One region of the Marinobacter albus genome, then DNA from elsewhere that is predicted to be linked to it. Evidence: predicted binding sites of a transcription regulator. Region 1 holds the regulator's gene; each other region holds the start of a gene.
What was found. Region 1 encodes sigma-54, which starts transcription at its own class of promoters, with help from an activator protein. Its sites were predicted from a motif close to ANTGGCATNNANNTTGCTNT; they were not measured.
Positions count from the first base shown of each region.

Region 2: the regulator sigma-54 is predicted to act here: its motif matches at 3,184-3,203, upstream of flgB (flagellar basal body rod protein FlgB).
Region 3: the regulator sigma-54 is predicted to act here: its motif matches at 3,661-3,680, upstream of QQF73_RS13505 (circularly permuted type 2 ATP-grasp protein).
Region 4: the regulator sigma-54 is predicted to act here: its motif matches at 2,876-2,895, upstream of flgA (flagellar basal body P-ring formation chaperone FlgA).

Region 1 covers NZ_JASSQD010000001.1:1,295,273-1,300,560, reverse strand. Annotated here, with positions in the region: gene QQF73_RS06135 (KdsC family phosphatase) at 1-18, shown strand, start outside; gene lptC (LPS export ABC transporter periplasmic protein LptC) at 15-665, shown strand; gene lptA (lipopolysaccharide transport periplasmic protein LptA) at 649-1,206, shown strand; gene lptB (LPS export ABC transporter ATP-binding protein) at 1,184-1,909, shown strand; gene QQF73_RS06115 (RNA polymerase factor sigma-54) at 2,068-3,594, shown strand; gene hpf (ribosome hibernation promoting factor) at 3,705-4,013, shown strand; gene ptsN (PTS IIA-like nitrogen regulatory protein PtsN) at 4,100-4,570, shown strand; gene rapZ (RNase adapter RapZ) at 4,599-5,288, shown strand, end outside.
Region 2 covers NZ_JASSQD010000001.1:2,367,572-2,372,859, reverse strand. Annotated here, with positions in the region: gene queF (NADPH-dependent 7-cyano-7-deazaguanine reductase QueF) at 1-544, shown strand, start outside; gene QQF73_RS11015 (adenylate/guanylate cyclase domain-containing protein) at 572-2,011, opposite strand; gene QQF73_RS11010 (Mpo1-like protein) at 2,013-2,324, opposite strand; gene QQF73_RS11005 (nitroreductase family protein) at 2,471-3,025, shown strand; gene flgB (flagellar basal body rod protein FlgB) at 3,268-3,666, shown strand; gene flgC (flagellar basal body rod protein FlgC) at 3,701-4,150, shown strand; gene QQF73_RS10990 (flagellar hook assembly protein FlgD) at 4,169-4,846, shown strand; gene QQF73_RS10985 (flagellar hook protein FlgE) at 4,874-5,288, shown strand, end outside.
Region 3 covers NZ_JASSQD010000002.1:437,024-442,311, reverse strand. Annotated here, with positions in the region: gene QQF73_RS13530 (DASH family cryptochrome) at 1-394, shown strand, start outside; gene QQF73_RS13525 (DUF6231 family protein) at 391-879, shown strand; gene QQF73_RS13520 (tRNA-uridine aminocarboxypropyltransferase) at 858-1,481, shown strand; gene QQF73_RS13515 (YkvA family protein) at 1,577-2,011, shown strand; gene QQF73_RS13510 (ammonium transporter) at 2,330-3,538, shown strand; gene QQF73_RS13505 (circularly permuted type 2 ATP-grasp protein) at 3,738-5,171, shown strand; gene QQF73_RS13500 (alpha-E domain-containing protein) at 5,165-5,288, shown strand, end outside.
Region 4 covers NZ_JASSQD010000001.1:2,277,367-2,282,654, reverse strand. Annotated here, with positions in the region: gene QQF73_RS10625 (peptidylprolyl isomerase) at 1-26, opposite strand, end outside; gene QQF73_RS10620 (cyclic di-GMP-binding domain-containing protein, MshE-related) at 244-984, shown strand; gene QQF73_RS10615 (flagella synthesis protein FlgN) at 1,035-1,505, opposite strand; gene flgM (flagellar biosynthesis anti-sigma factor FlgM) at 1,513-1,839, opposite strand; gene flgA (flagellar basal body P-ring formation chaperone FlgA) at 2,036-2,734, opposite strand; gene QQF73_RS10600 (chemotaxis protein CheV) at 2,924-3,853, shown strand; gene QQF73_RS10595 (CheR family methyltransferase) at 3,891-4,718, shown strand; gene QQF73_RS10590 (MFS transporter) at 4,723-5,288, shown strand, end outside.

The DNA.
Region 1 (5,288 bases):
CTGGAGCCCGAAGCATGAGCGATGCCTCTCCTGGCGAAAACGACATCACCGAGATCGAAGACAAAAGCAGCCTGATTTCAGTGCTCACGCTGGAGCATCGGCCATGGTTGCGCTCTTTGGCTCTTGGCGGCACCATCGCAGCCACCGTGTTCCTGATGTGGCGCAGTGACGAGCCGCCCGTGGTTCAGGATGAGGCGGCGGAGCTCCGGGGCAAGGCCGAACCGGACGGCTTTGTCATTAACGGCAGCTACACCTCCTATGACGAGGAAGGCAACCTGAAAATCCAGTTCACCAGCCCCCGAATCGAACAGTTCGAAGAAGGCAATATTGCGACGATGAAAGCCCCCCGGGCCAAGCTCTTCGGCGAGCCGCAGACCACCCCATGGATTGTCGAGGCGGAGAACGGCAGCTGGCTGCAGAACGAGGGGGTTCTCTACCTGACCGACCATGTTCGGGTGGTCAGAACCATCGGCGAACGGGAAGCCACTCTGACAACCACGAGCCTGACGCTGGACAACGACCTGGGCACCGTCTACACCGATGCCCCCGTCACCATTACCGACACGATTGGCGTAACCCGGGCAAAAGGCATGCAGGCCTGGATCAACGAGCGCATTCTCGAACTTAACTCCCAGGTGGAAGGACGCTATGAAACTGGCAAATAACCGACTACGAACGCTGTTGGCGATCACCCTGGCCCTGACCTTAACCGGGCCCGTCGCCGCGTTCAGCCTGGATTCGGACCTGCCGATTAACGTGAGCGCGGACAGCGCCCGGCTTGACGACGCCAAGGGCATTGCCACCTACACCGGCGACGTTGAACTGATTCAGGGCAGGACCCGGCTTACGGCGGACCGGGTGGTCCTTTATCGCGACGTTGACGGACTGAGCCGGGTTGAGGCCTCTGGCAAGCCCGCCCGTTATCAGCAACCCACCCGCAACGGAGAGGGTGAAACCGATGCCCGGGCTCTCAACATCACCTGGTCGGCCGCGGAGAACCTGCTGACTTTTGAACGGGACGCGATCATTGAGCAGAATGGAAACCTGTTCCGGGGCGATGTCATTCATTATGATACCGTCCGTCGGGTAGTGACTGCCGAGGGCGGCACAAAGACCGAAACCGGCAGCGGCCGCGTCGAGATGGTCATTCAGCCACGCAGCACCAGGAGCATACAGGGATCCGATGGCAGTTCTGAGAGCCAGTAACCTGGCAAAAAGCTACAAGCAGAAAAAAGTGGTGCTTGATGTCTCGCTGGAGATTCGCAGTGGCGAGATCGTCGGCCTGCTGGGCCCCAATGGTGCAGGCAAGACCACCTGTTTCTACATGATCGTCGGGCTGGTCCCGGCCGACCGGGGCCGCATCACGATTGACAGCCAGGACGTCACGCCACTGCCCATGCATGGCCGGGCCCGAAAAGGGATCGGCTATTTGCCCCAGGAAGCCTCGGTGTTCCGGAAACTGACCGTCCGCGACAACCTGATGGCGATTCTGGAAACCCGCAAGGGCTTGAGCCGGGCCGACCGGGAAAGCAGGCTGGGGCAACTGCTGGAGGAATTCCACATTACCCACATTCGCGACAGCGTGGGTATGGCATTGTCCGGAGGCGAACGCCGGCGCGTCGAAATTGCCCGGGCACTGGCCATGGAACCGGCTTTTATCCTTCTGGACGAACCCTTTGCCGGCGTGGACCCGATTTCGGTAAGCGACATCAAGCACATTATCCGCCACCTGCGGGACAAAGGCATTGGGGTACTGATCACAGACCACAATGTGAGGGAAACCCTGGACATCTGTGAAACGGCATACATTGTTTCCGGGGGACACATCATTGCGTCCGGCAATTCGGAAACCATTCTCGCAAACCAGCAAGTAAAAGAGGTTTACCTCGGTAATGAATTCCGTTTGTGAGCAGTGCTGCCCGATTGTGTTGATGAACCCGAGCAAGTAAACTCGGCAAAGAACTTGCTAGGCTGTTTCGCGCCAAGGGCAAGTGACCGGCATACAACAATTTTTTTGAACTTACGGTAAAGCAGAGCCTGATGAGTGACGGATCCTGAACCATGGTTATGAAAGCCTCCTTACAGTTAAAGCTGGGTCAGAGCTTGACCATGACGCCCCAGCTGCAACAGGCGATCCGGCTACTACAGCTATCCACCCTCGATCTACAGCAGGAAATCCAGCAGGCTCTGGAATCCAACCCGATGCTGGAAACCTCGGAAGACGACGATCAGGCCGACACCGCATCCAGTGACGATGATAACAGCCACGAAGAATCAGCCGCGGAAACGGCAGCAGATGCGGGCTCTGACACCAACACCGACTGGGATGAGTCGGAAAACGGCCCCGACTGGACCTCCGAAAACGAGATACCGGATAACATCCCCGACGATCTTCCGGTCGACACCGCCTGGGATGATATCTATCAGTCCGCCCCTGCCCCGGCGGCCCGCAACGACGACGAAAACGATCACGACTTCGAAACCCGCAATTCCCCCAGTGAAACCCTGCAGGACCACCTTGAGTGGCAGTTGAACCTGACACCACTGAGTGAACGTGATCAGGCCATTGCCCATGCCCTGATGGATGCGGTGGACGAACGGGGTTACCTGACCAGCCCGCTGGACGAGATCCATTCAGGGCTGCTGGATGAAAACGAGGAAGACCCGCTTGAACTGGACGAGGTGGAAGCGGTGCTGCACCGGTTGCAGCATTTCGACCCACCCGGCGTATTTGCCCGGGATCTGCAGGAATGCCTGCTGATCCAACTGAACCAGTTGCCGCCTGACACCCCCTGGCTGGCCCAGGCACGCCTCGTCATCACCCACTACATCAATCTGCTGGGCAACCGGGACTACGCCCAGTTGTTGCGCCGCAGCCGGCTCAAGGAAGATCAGTTGCGGGAAGTCCTGGCCCTGATCACCGGTCTGAATCCGCGTCCGGGCGACGTCATTGATCGCGCCGAACCCGATTACGTGATTCCCGATGTCATCGTCCGCAAACACAACGACAGGTGGCGGGTTGAGCTGAATCCTGAAATTGCACCACGCATCCGCGTCAATGCGAGCTATGCTTCTCTTATAAGGCGAGCAGACAGCAGTGCCGATAACACCTACCTGCGGGATCAGTTGCAGGAAGCCAAATGGTTTATCAAGAGCCTGCAGAGCCGCAATGAAACCCTGCTGAAAGTGGCAACACGCATCGTCGAGCACCAGCAGGGGTTTCTGGATCAGGGCGAAGAAGCCATGAAGCCACTGATCCTTTCCGACATAGCGCAGGCGGTGGAAATGCACGAATCGACGATTTCCCGGGTCACCACCCAGAAATACATGCACACTCCGCGGGGAATCTTCGAGCTCAAGTACTTTTTCTCCAGCCACGTCAGTACCGATGAAGGCGGGGAATGTTCATCGACAGCCATCCGTGCAATGATCAAGAAGCTGATAGCGGCCGAGACTCCGAAAAAGCCGTTGAGTGACAGTAAAATTGCAGCCATGCTAGGGGAACAGGGCATCAAAGTGGCCCGTCGAACCGTCGCCAAGTACCGGGAAGCGATGCATATTCCACCCTCTAACGAGCGAAAAAGACTGGTTTAGGGGAGCACTGTCGAGTACAGCGCTCCTCCGAGCCAAACTTTGCCGGCGCGGTGTGCGCCAGCCCTCAGTCCGGCCTTTTGGGACCGGCATGATGACAACAGGAGACGCCTATGCAACTCAACATTTCAGGCCATCACGTAGAACTGACTCCCGCACTGAAGGATTACGTCTCAGAAAAATTCGAGAAACTTGAACGACACTTTGACCATATCAGTAACTGCCAGGTTACCCTGCAGGTGGAAAAGGTGCGTCAGATGGCGGAAGCAACGTTGCACGTGGTTGGTGGTGATATTCACGCAAAGGCTGAAAACGAGGATATGTACGCAGCGATCGACGGGTTGATTGATAAACTGGACCGCCAGATCCTCAAGCACAAGGAAAAGAATGTAGACCGGATGCACGGAAACGGCTCTCGTTAACCGCCCGTTTTCATGCATGTCATCTCATCGCGCTGCGGCATGGAGCACCTGCCGCAGCCTTTTTTTTACGGAAATGCAGTCGATTCATGAGCGACACATCCCTGACCATAGATAACATCCTTGCACCGGAGCTGACCCTATGCCGGGTACCGGCATCAAGCAAGAAGCGGGTGCTGGAATTCATCGCCGAACAGATCCACCGGCACGACGAATCGCTCAGCGAGACCCAGATCTTCAATAACCTGGTGTCCCGGGAGCGTCTCGGCAGTACCGGGATTGGCCAGGGTATTGCCATACCCCACTGTCGGCTGGAAGGACTGGATCACGTGGTAGGCGTTCTGCTGACGCTCGAGGAAAGCATCGAGTTCGACGCCATCGATAACCAGCCCGTGGATCTGGTGTTTGCCCTCGTCGTCCCCAAGGAGGCCACCAGCGAACACCTGGAACTGCTCAGCCAGCTGGCGGAGAAGTTCAACGAGCGGGCGTTCTGCGATGGGCTTCGGCAGTGTGATGACGCCACCACACTATACAAGCGCATGACCACTGCGACCGAGTAACACCCCAGAGAGTGGAGACAGAGTGCCCATGAAACTGATCATCGTGAGCGGCAGATCCGGTTCCGGCAAGAGTACGGCGCTCCATGTGCTCGAGGATCTCGGCTACTACTGCATCGATAATCTGCCCATCGGGCTGCTGTTTCCCCTGACCCGCGAAGCGGCCGCGCAGGAATCGCCGGGGCGACTCCACAAAATGGCTGTCAGTATCGATGCACGCAACCTGTCCGGGGAGCTGGCCAACTTCGAGGTCATTTACCGTCAGCTGCAGGAAACCGGGGTCACCGTCGAGATCATTTTTCTGGATGCGGACGAGCAGTCCCTGCTCCAGCGCTTTCACGCCACCCGGAGAAAGCACCCGCTGAGCGACGACCGGACCTCATTGCGCGAGGCGATCAGTAACGAGAAAAAACTCCTCGAGCCACTGTCCAAGCTCTGTGACCTTTACGTGAACACGACCGGCATGTCGATGTACGAACTCCGTGACATGATCAAACAGCGCGTTGTCGGCCGCAAGGATCAGGAGCTGGCCCTGCTCTTCCAGTCGTTCGGATTCAAGCACGGCGTCCCCCTTGACTCGGATTACGTATTCGATGTTCGCTGCCTGCCGAATCCCTACTGGGATAACAGCCTGCGCAAGTTTGTTGGAACCGATCAACCTGTTATCGATTTTCTGGAAAAGGAACCGGCCACGGGCCAAATGATCGGCGACCTGACCAGC
Region 2 (5,288 bases), 1.1 Mb from region 1:
GTTCAATCAGGCCGTTTTCTCGTCAATGGAGCAGGTCGCCGAAACCATGGCCGAGGACTTGTCCAGTGCCTGTGGCGCCGCGGTTCAGGTGGAAATGAAAAGCGTCGATGCATCCGCAGAAGCGGTCGGGCGTCCAGTCGGCCATGAACTGATTGATGACGAGCCGGTTACTGATCCTACCTACGAGTATTCGTCCGAGGTGCTTGCCGCCGGGGTGGAGGTAGTTACAGAGAGTCTGTGTTCGCATTTGCTGAAGAGTAATTGTCCGGTCACTGGCCAACCTGACTGGGCCACGCTCCTGGTGACCTATACGGGACCACGGATTGATCGCGGGGCGCTGCTGAAATACGTGGTGGGATTCCGCCAGAAACAGGATTTTCACGAACATTGCGTGGAGACCGTATTTACCGACCTGATGGCGAGGTGTCAGCCTGAAAAGTTAACGGTCTGCGCACGCTACACGCGACGTGGCGGGCTCGACATCAACCCGTGGCGCAGTACTGAACCGGACTGCACGCCCACTCCCAGGCTGGTTCGTCAGTAGGCAGCCCTGGGCAGAATCGCCTCCGCTTCAGGAGGCGTCCTCTTCCTGCCGGAGGCGATCCGCTGCGTCTTCAAGAGCGGCGAGGATGGACTCACGCTCTTTCTCGGTGATCTTGTCAGAGTCGAGGTACATGGCAAAACCGCTGTGTTCGTGTTCGAGAAAACTGCGGTTGGGGCCCATGTCCCGACGGAAATCAACCACTTCGTAGATGGGCACCGGCTTGCCGAAACCCTTGACGGTGATTTCGCCCTTGTCCCGGCACATGATCTTGTCCTTGATCAGCGAGAAAGTCTCGTAGGACACGAGAATCTCGCCGGCCTCGGCCAGAGACTCCAGTCGGCTGGCAAGGTTCACTTCCTTGCCGATGATTGTATAGTCCATGCGGTTCTCGGCCCCGAAGTTGCCCACGGTTGTGTAGCCGGTGCTGATGCCCATTCGGATTTCCAGCGGGGTTTTAATACCCTGGCTGCGCCATTTCTGGCGCATGATCTTCATGTGTTTGCGCATCTCGATCGCCATCGAGACACAGGCAAACGCGTCCTCGCGCTGGCCCCGGCTGGTGGGGTCGCCGAAGAACACCATGATTGAATCGCCCACAAATTTGTCGATGGTGCCGCCGTATTTCAGCGCGACTTCCGACATCTCGTTGAAGTAGTGATTAAGCAGCTCGGTCAGCGCCTCAGGTTCCATTTCCTCCGACAGCTCGGTGAAGCCCTTGATGTCGGAGAAGAACACCGCCAGTTTCTTGCGTTGGGTTTCAAGGCGCACATCCCGTTCGCCGGTAAAGATCGATTGCCAGACCTGCGGTGACAGATACTTGGAGAGCTTGTGGGAGAGTGCGATGGACTGTTCCCGCTGGTTCTGGATCTGCGTTTTCGCGAGCATGAGGGCTTGAGCCTGCTGATGGGAGTAGTAGGCGGTAACGCAGATGTAGAGACCAGTCGCCGAGACAGACAGGATGCTGGTCAGCAAGGGCGCGCGGAGCGTTTCCGCGGGACCTACGACAGCGACAGACGCGGCGACGGTAGCAGCCATGAAAACGGTTCCCAACAGCCATTGTCGGATACCTCCAACGATCAGGCAGCTGAACATCAGCATCAGCACCACAGAGACCGATGGAATAGCGACCAGACCGATGCAACCGATAAACCCTCCGCCAACCATGCAGTCAAAGATCAGCATCTTTTGACGGATACGGGGCGAATTACGGAGGAAGGTGCGCCGGGTTAGTGCGTGGGCAATGTGGGGCCAGGTGAGTGCGCCGGCCACAAGCCAAAGCAGCCACTGATGGAAGGTACCCTGGAGGACGCCGGCCACAATTATGGCCGCGGTTGTGGTGTACGCCAGTATACGGCCGCTGTAATCCGGCATTGGTGGAATGGCAATGGGGCTGTTGGGGTGATCAACGGACAATGCCTTGCCAGCGCTAGTGCTGGCATTACGCAGATCTGCCGGTGCACTCATCATATTAGAAACGGATCCGGCCAATGAGCATATCTCGGAACATGACCCAGTCGCCCATCAGGCTGTAGACTGGGTATTTAAAGGTTGCCGGCCGGTTCTTTTCGAATTGGAAATGGCCCACCCAGGCGAATCCGTACCCGATGACGGGGAGCAGCAGTAGCCAGGCCAGTTTGCCGGAGGTAATGGCCCAGGCTGCGACAATCAGCACCAGCAGGCTGCCCGCGAAGTGCAGCCGACGGCAGGTGGCATCGCTGTGCTCTTCGAGATAGTAAGGGTAGAATTCTGAAAAGTTGCTAAAAGTTCGTTGGTCACTCATGGTGCTGCTACCAAGTCGTTTATAATTGTTAGGTAGACCGGACTACGACTAAAGGTTAACAGTATTACGTATAACCCACAATTAACTGAATCGACGTAAACGTCCATAGATCCTCCCGTCGACCATCCATCTGATAGCGAGAAGATATGACTGCAGTCAGTGAGTTTCTGCTCAACCGGGCATCAGAACCCAGGCTTGAGTCGCCGGCCCCGGACTCCGACACTCTGGCCCGCGCCTTTGCCTGTGCCGCTCGCGCCCCGGATCATGCCCTGCTGCGCCCCTGGCGCTACCTTATCATACAAGGGGAGGGCCTGAACGCATTGGGTGACCTGTTCGCTTCCACCTGCGCCAACAACAGCGACGAGCAGGAGATCGACAAGTTGCGTCGGGCACCGCTCCGGGCGCCGATGGTCATTGTCGGCATTGCGTCTCCGAAGGTGCACCCCAAGGTTCCGGAAGTCGAACAGATCATGTCGGCGGCAGCCGGGATGAGCTTTCTGGAGCTGGCTCTGCAGGACGCCGGATTCGGTGTGATGTGGCGCACTGGCAGTGTTGCCTATCATACGGCGGTACATGACGGCCTTGGACTAACAGAAGAAGAGTCGATCGTTGGCTTTCTCTATGTCGGAACGGTGTCGTCGGAAAAGCCGCGGGTGCCCCGTCCGGAAATGCACGACTATGTCCAGAACTGGCCTTCCTGAATGCCACGGTTCCCCTTCCCGCGGGCCTTACTACCGGCTCGGGGGAGGGGAAACCGCTTGCCGCTTTTTACCTGTTCCACGGATTCCGCCCCCTTTTTAACACCTTTCGCAATACTCCCGAAGCCCCCACAGAGCGCGATTCAGAGAGATTCAAGAACTTTGGCATTGGCCTTGCTTTAATCCCGTTAGAGAGCAAATCCGGCAAAGAGCGCCGGCATGCGGGTGCAGTTTTGGGAGGCAATATGTCGATTTCGTTTGATAAAGCGCTTGGGATCCACCAGTACGCACTGGAGGCCCGGGTCAAGCGGGCGGAAGTACTGGCGAACAACATGGCAAACGCTGATACCCCGGGATTCAAGGCTCGTGATGTCGACTTCCGGGCGGTGATGCAGCGGGCCCAGCAGGCCGCCTCCGGATTCGAGATGGCGAAAACCGACGCTGGCCACATGGATACATCAAGCGGTGCGTCCGACAGTGAATTGCTGTATCAAACACCACATCAGCCGTCTGTGGACGGAAATACAGTGGACGCACAGCAGGAGCAGACCCGGTTCATGCGCAATGCCATGGATTACCAGGCGAGCTTCCAGTTTCTGAGCAGTAAATTTTCCGGCCTGACCAAGGCCCTCAAGGGCGAATAAGCCGCAGCGACGCGAGTAGCAAAGGAGAGTTTCCATGTCATTGGGCAGCATTTTTGACATCGCCGGTTCCGGCATGACCGCGCAATCCCTGCGGCTGAATACCACGGCATCCAATATCGCCAACGCAGAAACGGCCAGTTCCAGTACTGAGACGACCTATCGGGCCAGAAAGCCGGTGTTTGCCGCCATTCAGCAGTCCCTGCTCAATCCGGCCAGTCAGGGCCTTGCCTTTACCAGCGAGCAGGGTGCCGGGGCAGGGGTTCGCGTTGAGGGCATTGTCGAGAGCCAGGCTGACCTCCAGATGCGGTATCAGCCGGAGCACCCGGCAGCGAATGAAGATGGCTACGTGTTCTATCCGAACGTGAACGTGGTGGAAGAGATGGCCGACATGATGTCCTCTTCCCGCAGTTACCAGATGAACGTGGACATCATGAATACCGCTAAATCCATGATGCAGCGAATCCTGACCCTTGGTCAGCAGTAATCCGGAGAGGAGCACGCAATGAGCGCAATTAATGCAACCGACGCTTCGGATGTTCTGAGCCAGTACCAGCTGAAACAGCAGCGTGGCGCTGAAGGCAACAGCGAATTGGGTCGGAACGAGTTCATGGAACTGATGCTGGCCCAGTTGAAGAATCAAAATCCGCTGGAACCTCAGGATAATGGCGAATTTATATCCCAGCTCGCCCAGTTCAGCTCACTCGAAGAGATGCAGAAATTGTCGAGCACCGTCGACGACGTCGTTGGTCAATTTCGCTCGACCCAGGCCCTTCAGGCATCTGCCATGGTCGGAAAGACCGTTCTGGCGCCGTCCAGCGTCGGCATTCTGGGAGCAGATGGTGAAATCAGGGGCACAATTGCCGTTCCGGCTTCCACGGGCGGGCTCCGGCTGTCGGTGCAGAATCAGGCCGGCGAACTGGTCCGTCAGATTGATCTGGGCAGCAGCCCGGCCGGCGTGAAGTCCTTCAGCTGGGATGGTCAGGATGGCAACGGCAATCCATTGCCGCCGGGCCCGTACCGCATTGTCGCGGAGGCTTCGTACCCGGAGGGCACGCAACAGCTGGGCACTATGGTCAGCGCTAATGTGGACAGTGTTTCACTGGGCCAGAACGGTTCGATTACATTGAATCTGGCCGGCATGGGCTCCATCGCCCTGTCGGATGTAAAACAAATCAACTGATACCGGTGTCAGACCAAGAGGTGATTTATGGCATTTAATACAGGGCTTAGTGGTCTTCGGGCGGCATCGGTGGATCTGGATGTCACCGGCAACAACATCGCGAACGCCAGTACGGTTGGCTTCAAGAGCAGCAGTGTTCAATTTGGTGATCTCTACGCCAGCGGCTTTCTGAGTGCAGGCACCAACCCGATTGGCGACGGTGTTCGGGTTCAAGACGTCAAGCAGTCGTTCGGGCAGGGCAATATCAGCTTCACCGACAACGGGCTGGACATGGCCATCAGTGGCGATGGTTTCTTCATCCTCAACAATGGCGGTGAGATCCGCTACTCCCGGGCGGGCCAGTTTGGTATCGACAAGAACGGTTACGTGACCAATAACCAGAACATGCGTGTTCAGGGTTACACCGCAGATGGTGATGGCAACCTGTCGGGCATCCGGAGCG
Region 3 (5,288 bases), on a different contig from region 1:
TTACGGACACCGGTTCATGGCCTGGTGCCAGGGCAACACTGAATACCCGCTGGTAAACGCCGCGATGAATCAGCTTCGGGAGACCGGCTACATGAGCAACCGGGCCCGACAACTGGTCGCCAGCTGCTTCGTCAACGAGCTGGAACTGGACTGGCGCTATGGCGCGGCATGGTTCGAGCAGCAGCTGATCGACTATGATGTAGCCAGCAACTACGGCAACTGGCAGTACCTGGCTGGCGTAGGGGCTGATCCCCGCGGACTGAGACAGTTCAACTTGGAGAAGCAGGCGAAACAGTACGACCCCCTCGGCACCTTTGTGGACCGCTGGGGTGGACACGCCGACCAGCCCGTGGGATTACACACAGTGGACGCAGCGGACTGGCCCATTTTATGACGACGACTGGCAGCCCCCGGGAAATACTCGCGCGCATCATCGACTCGACCCAGCCGGAAACACTTCTGTGTTGCGGCAGCATTGCCCACGAAGTGGCCGCCATTTGGCAGCAGCATAAGGGTAATGCCCGTGTCCGCAGCCTCGACACCACCGATCCCAATGCCGCCTTGCCGCTCGACACCGTGCAGGACCTGGCCCTGATCTCGGATACCCTGGAACACCTGCCCCACGACGAGGGTGCTCTTCTTCTGGGCCAACTGCGAAATTATGGCACTCACCAGATTGCAGTGCTGGTGGGCGATACCCCGGACTGGGCGTTTACCGATTTCATTGGCCTGGGTTTCCGGCGCCATGCCGAAGTGCAGGGCGACCACGGCATACTCACCCTGTATACCTACAATCTGGACACCTATAACCATAAGCGAGCCTGGAACAATCCGGACAACTGGGCCAACCCGGAAATGTGGGGCAAGGCCTGGTGGTAAGCCAACGCGTGCCCAGACACCTATGCCGCCGCTGCCACCTGCACCCCAACATCTGCGTCTGTGACCACTGCAGCGCCGTGCCAAACCAGACCCCGTTGACCGTATTGCAGCACCCCTCGGAAGTCGGCCGGAGCAAGGGAACCCTGAGAATCCTCGAGCAGTGCCTGACAAGGCTCCAGGTCTTTGTCGGTGAGACCCCGGCAGAATTTCGCCAGGCCGGATTGGGCGACAACATCCCCCTGGCCGGTACCGCGGTACTGTTCCCGGGGCCAGACAGTCAGGCCCTCGAAGAGGCCGACCTGCAAGGCATCCATCACTGGGTTCTACTGGACGGCACCTGGCGGAAGGCGGCCAAGATCCTGCACCTGAACCGGCGGATCGGCGAGCTGCCGAGGTATCACTTTGCCGCACCGCCGCCCTCCCGTTACGTTATCCGCAAGGCTCCGGGGGACCATCACCTGGCAACCGCCGAGGCCGCCGGCCACCTCCTCCAGCACCTGGAACCGGGCCTCGACACCGACCCCATCCACGCCGCCATGGCGGCGCTGGTGACCAGACAACTGGCCCAGATCCCGGCGCCACTTCGGGATCGCTACCGGTAGCACCGGAAACCTGAGCGGTTGGCAATACACGCAGGCTTGAGCGATCATACGACCTGACAGACGTGACACTCAGCAAGCGTATAGGACACCCGTTTATGGCCCTGTTCAGTCAGAAGAACGCCGAGGAACAACTGAACGCCGAATCCGCGAAGGTGCATCGGGCCGATCTGGAGACGGTGCTCGAACGCCAGCGAGCCATCGAGGAAAAGGTGAAAGGCAGTGGCCGGCTCAAGCGCTTCAGTGCCGACATAAAACTGATGTTCTCGATGATCCGGGACTACTGGTACGGCAACTACCGCAGTGTCCCCTGGAAGACCATCGCCGCAGTCGCCGGCGCCCTGCTGTACGTGCTCAACCCGCTTGATGTCATTCCCGACCTGATCTTTGGTTTTGGTTTCCTCGACGACGCCGGTGTTGTCGCCCTGTGTCTGAAACTGGTCGAATCGGATCTGCACCGCTACGCGGCGTGGAAAGAACAACAGGAAAACCAAAAGCAGGAATCGGATCCCGGATTTACACAATCAAATTGATTGAAAAATAAACCAACGGGAAGGTGTGCTGGTTTTAGAAGACCGGGAAGTCGGCTCGCCGTTTCTGGCCCGGTCACCGGCGACAGCATCACCTGGTAACCCCACCAGCACCGACCAATACGGTGCATCTTTCCCATTTATGCACCGTATTGGTGCCATTTCTGTTCATTGCCCGCACCAGAACTCCAGCGAAGGACTTACAACTGACCACCACTCCTAATTTTGCATTGTTTTGGAACACCTCTTGCTTATGTGCACACCCACAATGCACAGAAAGCCCGACAGAGGCTGAAACACACCATCAGGAGCGAAAAACCCGTGGACATCACGAGTGCAGTACATACCCTGACCGAGAGCGCCAACACGCTGTTCATTCTCATCGGTGCCATCATGGTACTGGCCATGCACGCCGGCTTTGCCTTCCTCGAAGTGGGCACCGTGCGACACAAGAACCAGGTCAATGCCCTGGTCAAGATCATGACCGACTTCGGCGTCTCCGCCGTCATGTATTTCTTCATCGGCTACTACGTTGCCTACGGCAGCCACTTCATGTCCGGTGCTGCCGAGCTGACCGCCAGCAACGGCTACGAGCTGGTCAAGTTCTTCTTCCTGATGACCTTCGCGGCAGCCATACCGGCGATTGTGTCGGGCGGTATTGCCGAGCGGGCGAAGTTTTACCCGATGCTGATTGCATCCGGCCTGATCGTCGCGTTCATCTACCCCTTCTTCGAGGGCCTGATCTGGAACGGCAACTACGGTTTCCAGGCCTGGCTTGAGAGCCAGTTTGGTGCATCCTTCCACGACTTTGCCGGCTCCGTTGTAGTGCATGCGGTCGGTGGCTGGATTGCCCTGGCGGCGGTGCTTCTGCTTGGCGCCCGTAACGGTCGCTACCGCAATGGCCGGGTGGTCGCCTTTGCCCCGTCCAACATTCCTTTCCTGGCCCTGGGCGCCTGGATCCTGACCGTGGGCTGGTTCGGCTTTAACGTCATGTCGGCACAGACCCTGGATGGCATCAGCGGTCTGGTGGCCGTCAACAGCCTGATGGCCATGGTCGGCGGCATTCTCGTGTCCATGCTGCTGGGCCGGAAGGATCCGGGCTTCATCCACAACGGACCACTGGCCGGACTGGTTGCTGTTTGTGCAGGTTCCGACCTGATGCATCCTGTTGGTGCACTGATCACTGGCGGTGTCGCCGGCGCCATCTTCGTTTACCTGTTCGAATGGGCCCAGGACAAGATCGAGCGCCTGGACGATGTTCTGGGTGTATGGCCCCTGCACGGCGTGTGCGGTGTCTGGGGCGCAATCGCCTGCGGCATCTTCGGCCAGGCGAGTCTCGGCGGCCTGGGCGGCGTCAGCCTGATGTCCCAGATCATCGGCTCCGTTGCCGGCGTTGCCATCGCCTTTGTCGGCGGCCTGATCGTATACGGCGTGATCGGCGCCATCTCGGGGCTGCGCCTGACCGAGGAAGAAGAGTTCAACGGCGCGGACGTCAGCATTCACCGCATTGGTGCGACGGCCGTAGAGTAAGCTCCCCCTTCCAACAACAGGCGGCCATCTGGCCGCCTGTTGTCCTTCTATACCCCCCGAATTGACAGACGCCCGGTCTTCTCCTTTCTTTAAATCAAGGCAGTTTTCCAAAAACGACAACTACTGGCCCACCTTTTGCTGCCGATTACCTTACCGTGTGCCATACGCGCCGGCACCGCCCTAGGAGATGTACGGAATCATGCTGATTCAGACACCGGACCAAGGCCTGTTTGACGAACTGTTCGACCGGGACAACAAAGTACGACCGCACTGCCGAATGCTGGAGCAGTGGTTGATCAACTCGGATGAAACCCTGATTGCTGAAAAGCGTCGAGAAGCGGATGTGCTGTTCCAGCGCCTGGGCATCACCTTCAACGTCTACGGTGAAGACCAGGGCGCCGACCGGCTGATACCGTTCGATCTAATTCCCCGGGTGATCTCCGCCAGCGACTGGCACAAATTGCAGAGCGGTCTGCGCCAGCGGGTGCAGGCACTGAACCGCTTCCTGTTCGATATCTACCACGACTACGACATCGTCAAAGCCGGCGTGATCAGCGCCGAGCAGGTTTTTGCCAACCCGCAATACCAGCCCGGCATGCAGGCCCTGAAACTGCCGCGCAATCTGTATTGCCACATCGCCGGGATTGACCTGATTCGTAATAACGACGGCGACTTCTACGTCCTCGAGGACAACCTGCGCTGCCCCAGCGGCGTTTCCTACATGCTCGAGAATCGCCGCATGATGATGCGTCTGTTCCCGGAGCTTTTCGCCCACTCACCGGTGGCGCCCGTTGAGCACTACCCCAATCTGCTGGGTGAGACACTGCGTGCAGCCTCTCTCAAACCGGACCCGACCGTGGTGGTCCTGACTCCCGGCCGATTCAACAGCGCCTATTTCGAGCACGCCTTCCTCGCCCGGCAAATGGGCGTGGAACTGGTGGAAGGCGCCGACCTGTTCGTGCACCAGAACAAGGTGTTCATGAAGACCACGGTCGGCCCCCAGCAGGTCGACGTCATATACCGCCGCATCGACGACGACTTCCTCGACCCACTCGCGGGCAATCCCGACTCCATGCTGGGTGTGCCCGGACTTTACTCCGCCTACCGGACCGGCAACGTGGTGCTGACCAATGCCATGGGCACCGGCGTCGGGGATGACAAATCCATCTACCCCTACGTGCCCGACATGATCCGCTTCTACCTGGACGAGGAACCGATCCTGAAAAACGTTCCCACCTGGCAGTGCCGCAAGAAAAAGGATCTCCAGTACGTACTCGACCACCTGCCGGAGCTCGTGGTCAAAGAAGCCCAAGGGGCCGGTGGTTACGGCATGCTGATTGGCCCGAAGGCCAGCAAACAGGAACTCGCCACCTTCCGCAGCCTGCTCAAGGCCCGGCCCCAGGATTACATCGCCCAGCCTACCCTGAGCCTGTCCACCTGCCCGACCTTTGTCGATGAGGGCATCGCGCCCCGCCACCTGGACCTGCGACCGTTCGTGTTGTCGGGCAAGAAAATCCAGATGGTGCCCGGCGGACTGACCCGGGTTGCCCTCAAGAAGGGCTCACTGGTGGTGAACTCGTCCCAGGGCGGTGGCACCAAAGACACCTGGGTACTGGAGGATGACTTATGCTGAGCCGCGCCGCCTCCAGCCTGTTCTGGATGGCCCGTTATCTGGAACGGGCCGAAAGCCAGGCCCGACTGCTTGATGTCAGCCTGACCATGGCCCTGATCGACGTGCCCGAAGACCGGA
Region 4 (5,288 bases), 980 kb from region 1:
CGGGACGGTTTTACGGAATTTGGCATTTTAACGGTTCTCTCCTCGTTAGCTGCAGAGACGTTTCCTGCAATAATTCATGGTATCTGCTTTCTGGAGCAGGATCTTAGCAGAATGCGGCGTTTTTTTCGGCGATTGCACAGGCGCAGTTTTTAGCAAGTGGGCTACGCTCAATGGGTGTCGGTTTTACGATCATTTCATACCGGGCCGAGTTGTACGGTTTTCACTATGGGAAAGGAGAATCGAGTGAGAATCCGTCAGGGATTTGAAGAAAAGTCGCGTCTTGGGCGGCTATTGATCAGTCGCGGTTATTTGTCCGAGGAACAGCTCGAAGACGGTCTCCGGGTGCAGCGGGAAACCGGTCAGAGACTGGGGGAAGTGTTCATCCAGTCGGGCTGGCTCACCGAAAAGGAATTGCATCGGGTACTGAAGCACCAGTCGCGCTACCGCAATGCGGCGGCACTGGTCACCGTTGTCACCTTGCCGTTTCAGCCATTGGTCAGTTTTGCCGCGAGCAGCAGCACCAGTGCCGCACAGAGTTCCGCGGCGATGGGTGAGGTCTATGAGCGCGGCGCGATGAGGCCCCTGGTGGATTCGGAACTCGACCGGGTTCTCGGCCAGGGGGATCCTTCGCTTCTGGACCGGATTGAACAAGTCTCGAGGATGGCCGAAACCTCGTCGGAGAGTGATGGCAGCATCTCAGCCGATGTCATTGAGGGCCTGAAGCTGACCGCCAATATTTTTGTGCCGGTACTGAATTTCCTGGACTCGGACCTGACCATTTCCGGAGTTCACTACCGGGACGGGGAACCGCGCTACGCTGTGCGCGGGGATGGAGCGCTGACGCTGGCATTTCCGGAACGTATCGAGGTAATAAGAATGGATAACATCCGGGTCAGTGGCAGTCGAGGCCCGTCAATGGGTAATGTCAGCATTCACGATATCCGTTTCGATCCCGACTCGCGGATGACCATATACACGCGATAAAAAAAACGCCCGGACTTCCGGGCGTTTTTCATTGGGAATATCGTCTGGTGTCACGCGCTGGCCAGGATGGTTCGGCTTGAGACCGTCGTATGCTCGCCTTTTTGACCGTACAGTTTCTGCTGGCCGGTGGCGCCCCGGAAGATATCGGTGAGGCGCGAGAGTCGCTTCTGAAGGTGGGCCATTACCCGCCCATTGTGTTGGTTCAAAGCCTGACATTTGCGCATGCTGGTGTCTGCCTGCTTCCACAGGTCATACAGCTCGGTAAGTCCGGCACTGCGCAGGAAGCGGGACGGTTCGCCGCTGTCCGGTTTGTAGCCCATGGCCACCAGGCAATGGATTTTCTGCCGGGCACGTCCCCGAACCTGTTCCAGAAGCTGGTTTTTCTCAGATGTGAGACCTTGCAAGGCCCGCACATCGGAGGAGGAGAGGCAGGCTTTCTCTTTCTGTAAAAGCTCTGCCAGTTCCTGCAGTTGATGAACATCCTGCGAGAGCAGGTCTTTTAGATCATCGATTGTGGCCATGTTCTACTCACCCGAATATGCTTTTATCCATATCAAGCATTTTCTGGGCCAGCTTTTCAGCATCGATTTTGTACGTTCCGTTTTCCAGGGCTGACCGGATTTCGGCGATACGGTCATCATCCATCTCGGGATAATCACCCAGTTTCTGCTCGAGCTGTTTCAGGTCTTTGGCCTGACTGCTGAGACTGACGTTGTCGCCGCGAGCTCCCTGGGTCTGGGTTTTCGCCTGTTCGCTGGGCTCCGGCTGGGTGTTCTGGCTGCCGGTGGATTTATCGGCTGTGGTCCTTTGGGTGTTGACCTGGCCTCGGCCAATTCCATTAAAGTCAACTGACATATCGTTACCTGCTTACCTGTGGTGTCACGCCGGAGCATGACTTACTCGAGTGTGTATCTATGTAACGGCCGCGCCAAACAGTTCTTTAACGAAATTTTTCAAAATTTCATTACGCCTTGTCCATCTTTCGGCTGCATCTCCGGATAATCCGACGGCAGCAAATTGCCGCACGGCAGATCATTGCCTTGCAAGGCTTCTACATCGGAATCTCGACTCGTCCGGGAGCAACAACATTGGCTCTTATGGTGCGTGCAGTCCGAAGGTTCTCGACCAGAACCTGTTCACCGATGGAAGCATTGGCCAGGGCCTTACCTCTGGAGGTGACCGAGAATCCGCCACTGCTGGCGGTAATCATAACATGGTCACCCCGCTCCACTGCGTCCGGGGCAGCGAGCAGATCCGGCGTAATGACAGATCCTCTATTGACCGGACGCCGCACCTCCATACCCGTTACGTCATCGGCGCTGCGCATAACGCCTCGGCGGCTGGCGTTAACAACCACCGACTGCGTTGTCAGCATATCGCTGGTGACTCGTTCTCCCCGTGCCAGGGGGCGGGCGGCAATCAGTGCGGGCCCATTAATGGAGACGGAAGCGGTGACAAACATACGCCAGGGTTTGCTGCCCTCGCAGGCAACCTGAAGGGAAGGGTGCGTACTCTTCCAGGGATCACCGGTGAATTCGACGGCAAGAGGGGCTTCGCAGCTCGCCAGCGACAGGCGGTCGTCCACCGTTCCGGCTTCGAAGGTTACTTCGTAGCCTTCCTCGGCCTGCTGCGTCGAAAAAGCCTCAAGGAAGCGGCTGGCCGCTTTTTCGATCTGGTCGGCGGTCGTCTTTGCGCTGGCGTCAGTGATCCCGGTCAGGAGCAGGAAGAGGGCGAAAATGGTGATGCGCATACGTGTCACTTTGTCCTATGCTGTCAAAAACCGTCCAAACCTCCCCCTCCAGAACTAAGGATTCGGGGCGGACAGCCGTTAAACAGGCTGGTTAAGGAAGCAACGACAAGATTTTGTCGTCTCCTTGATATAGAGAAAATGGCAGCAAAATGCATGCCGGCGGCAGTCCGGTGGGCCGGGAGAGAGAACATGGCAGGTGTATTGGACAGTGTGAACCAGCGGACCCAGCTGGTGGGGCAGAACCGGCTTGAGCTGCTGCTGTTCCGTCTGCGCGGCCGGCAGATGTATGGCATCAACGTGTTCAAGGTGAAAGAGGTCCTCCAGTGTCCGAAGCTCTCTTCCATTCCTAACAGTCGCACGGTCGTTCAGGGGGTCGCCCACATACGAGGTGAAACCATCCCGATCATCGATTTGAGTATGGCGATTGGGCTGCCAGGCATCCCGCAGGAAACCGTGCCAACGAGTTTTGTCATCATCACCGAGTACAATCGCAAGACCCAGGGCTTTCTGGTGACAGGTGTGGACCGGATCATGAACATGAACTGGGAAGACATTCTTCCGCCGCCCAAGGGTGCTGGCAAGGATGTCTATCTGACCGCTGTCACTAAAATAGAAGATAAACTTGTAGAAATCATCGATGTAGAGAAGATTCTTGCAGAAGTTTCTCCTCTGAGGGAAGATGTCACGGACGCCGTGCTGAGCAAGACTTCCGAGCGCGTCGCCGGGCATTTGCCGGTCCTTGTCGTGGACGATTCGGCTGTCGCCCGCCGCCAGATTGAGCGCTGTTTGACGGCGATCGGAATGACCGTTGTCATCAGGAACGATGGCAAACAGGCGCTTGAGTATCTCAAGAAGGTTACGGAAGATGGTTCAAATGCGTGTGACCATCTGGCGCTGGTGATTTCAGACGTCGAAATGCCGGAAATGGACGGGTATACACTGGTGTCCCGATGCAAGGATGATCCCGCACTCCGGGATCTGTTCATCATGCTTCATACGTCGTTGAGCGGAGTGTTCAACAGGGCAATGGTTCAGAAAGTTGGCGCGGACGACTTCATGGCCAAGTTCAGTCCGGATGAGTTGGCAGAGCGGGTCATGGAGATAATCGATCAGGCCTGATGTCACTGCGCACAGAATCACTCAGAACAGAGATCCAATGAAAGCGGATATAACGCCACAGGAATACGAAGCCTTCAAGACATTCCTGCAGGATGCCTGTGGTATTTTGCTGGGTGAGAATAAGCAGTACCTGGTGAAGAGCCGCCTTCGTCGCATCCTGGAAGAGAACGAACTCGAATCCCTCGGTAAACTCCTCGAACGCCTCAAACGCCCGGGCCGTGCGAACCTGCGTGAGGTTGTCATCGATGCTATGACGACCAACGAGACACTGTGGTTCAGGGATAACCATCCCTTCCGAATTCTCCAGGAAAAACTTCTGCCGGAGTTTGCCGAGCGTAAGACAACACAGCCGCTGCGCATCTGGTCTGCAGCCTGCTCTACCGGCCAGGAGCCCTACTCGGCAGGGATGATCGTGGAGGAGTTTCGACGCCAGCGACCCGGAAGGCTCCGGGACGTAAAAATAACCGCCACCGATATCTCCAGGAGCGTTCTGGAGGTGGCACGCCGCGGCGAGTACGAGATGATTGCCATCGGCCGGGGTCTCTCGCCGGAACGCCAGCGACAGTTCTTCACGCCGTCACCGAATGGCGGCTGGCAGATCAAACCCCAGTTGAGGGCCATGGTGGAGTTCAGGGAGTTGAATCTCCTGGAGCGCTATATGCTCGGCAAGTTCGACATTGTCATGTGCCGGAATGTCCTGATCTATTTTTCCGCCGACCTCAAGAAGGATATTCTGACTCGAATTCACGCGGCTCTGAATCCCGGTGGTTACCTGATCCTCGGTGCGTCCGAATCGCTCAATGGCCTGCCTGACCTGTATGAAATGGTGCAGTGCCACCCGGGCATTATCTACAGGAAAAAATAAAACTATGCCCCTCAATGTATGGGTCCTGGTTGCGGCGCAGGCGCTGGCCATGTGTACGGCGCCGTTCATTGTATTCATCGGCAGTATTCAGGGGCGCCTGCTCGCTTCGGCACCGGAATTTGCGACCCTGCCGGTTGGACTGGTCGTGGTGGGAACGGTTCTCGCCATTAAACCGGCGACCTGGTTAATGGAGAAAACCGGGCGCAAGCAGGTGATGCTGCTTGGTGCTGTCATGGGGATCCTTGCCGCCGTTCTCGGCGCTGTATCCAGTTGGCAGGGAAGCTTCCTGCTTCTCTGCATTGCCTCGGTAGTCGGAGGCACCGGACTGGCGGTTGTGCACCAGTACAGGTTTGCAGCCATGGAGTCGGTGCCGGCTGGTATGGCTGGGTCTGCGGCTGCCCGGGTTCTGCTGGGAGGTCTGGTGGCGGCGTGGCTTGGGCCGGAGGTGGCGGCCATCGGCAGCGGTACCGGGGAAGTTTATCCATTTCTGAGCAGTTGGGTGGCGCTCGGAGTGGTTCAGGCCGCGGCACTGATCATCCTTGCGTTGGGCTACAGGGCCAGAGGTGAGCT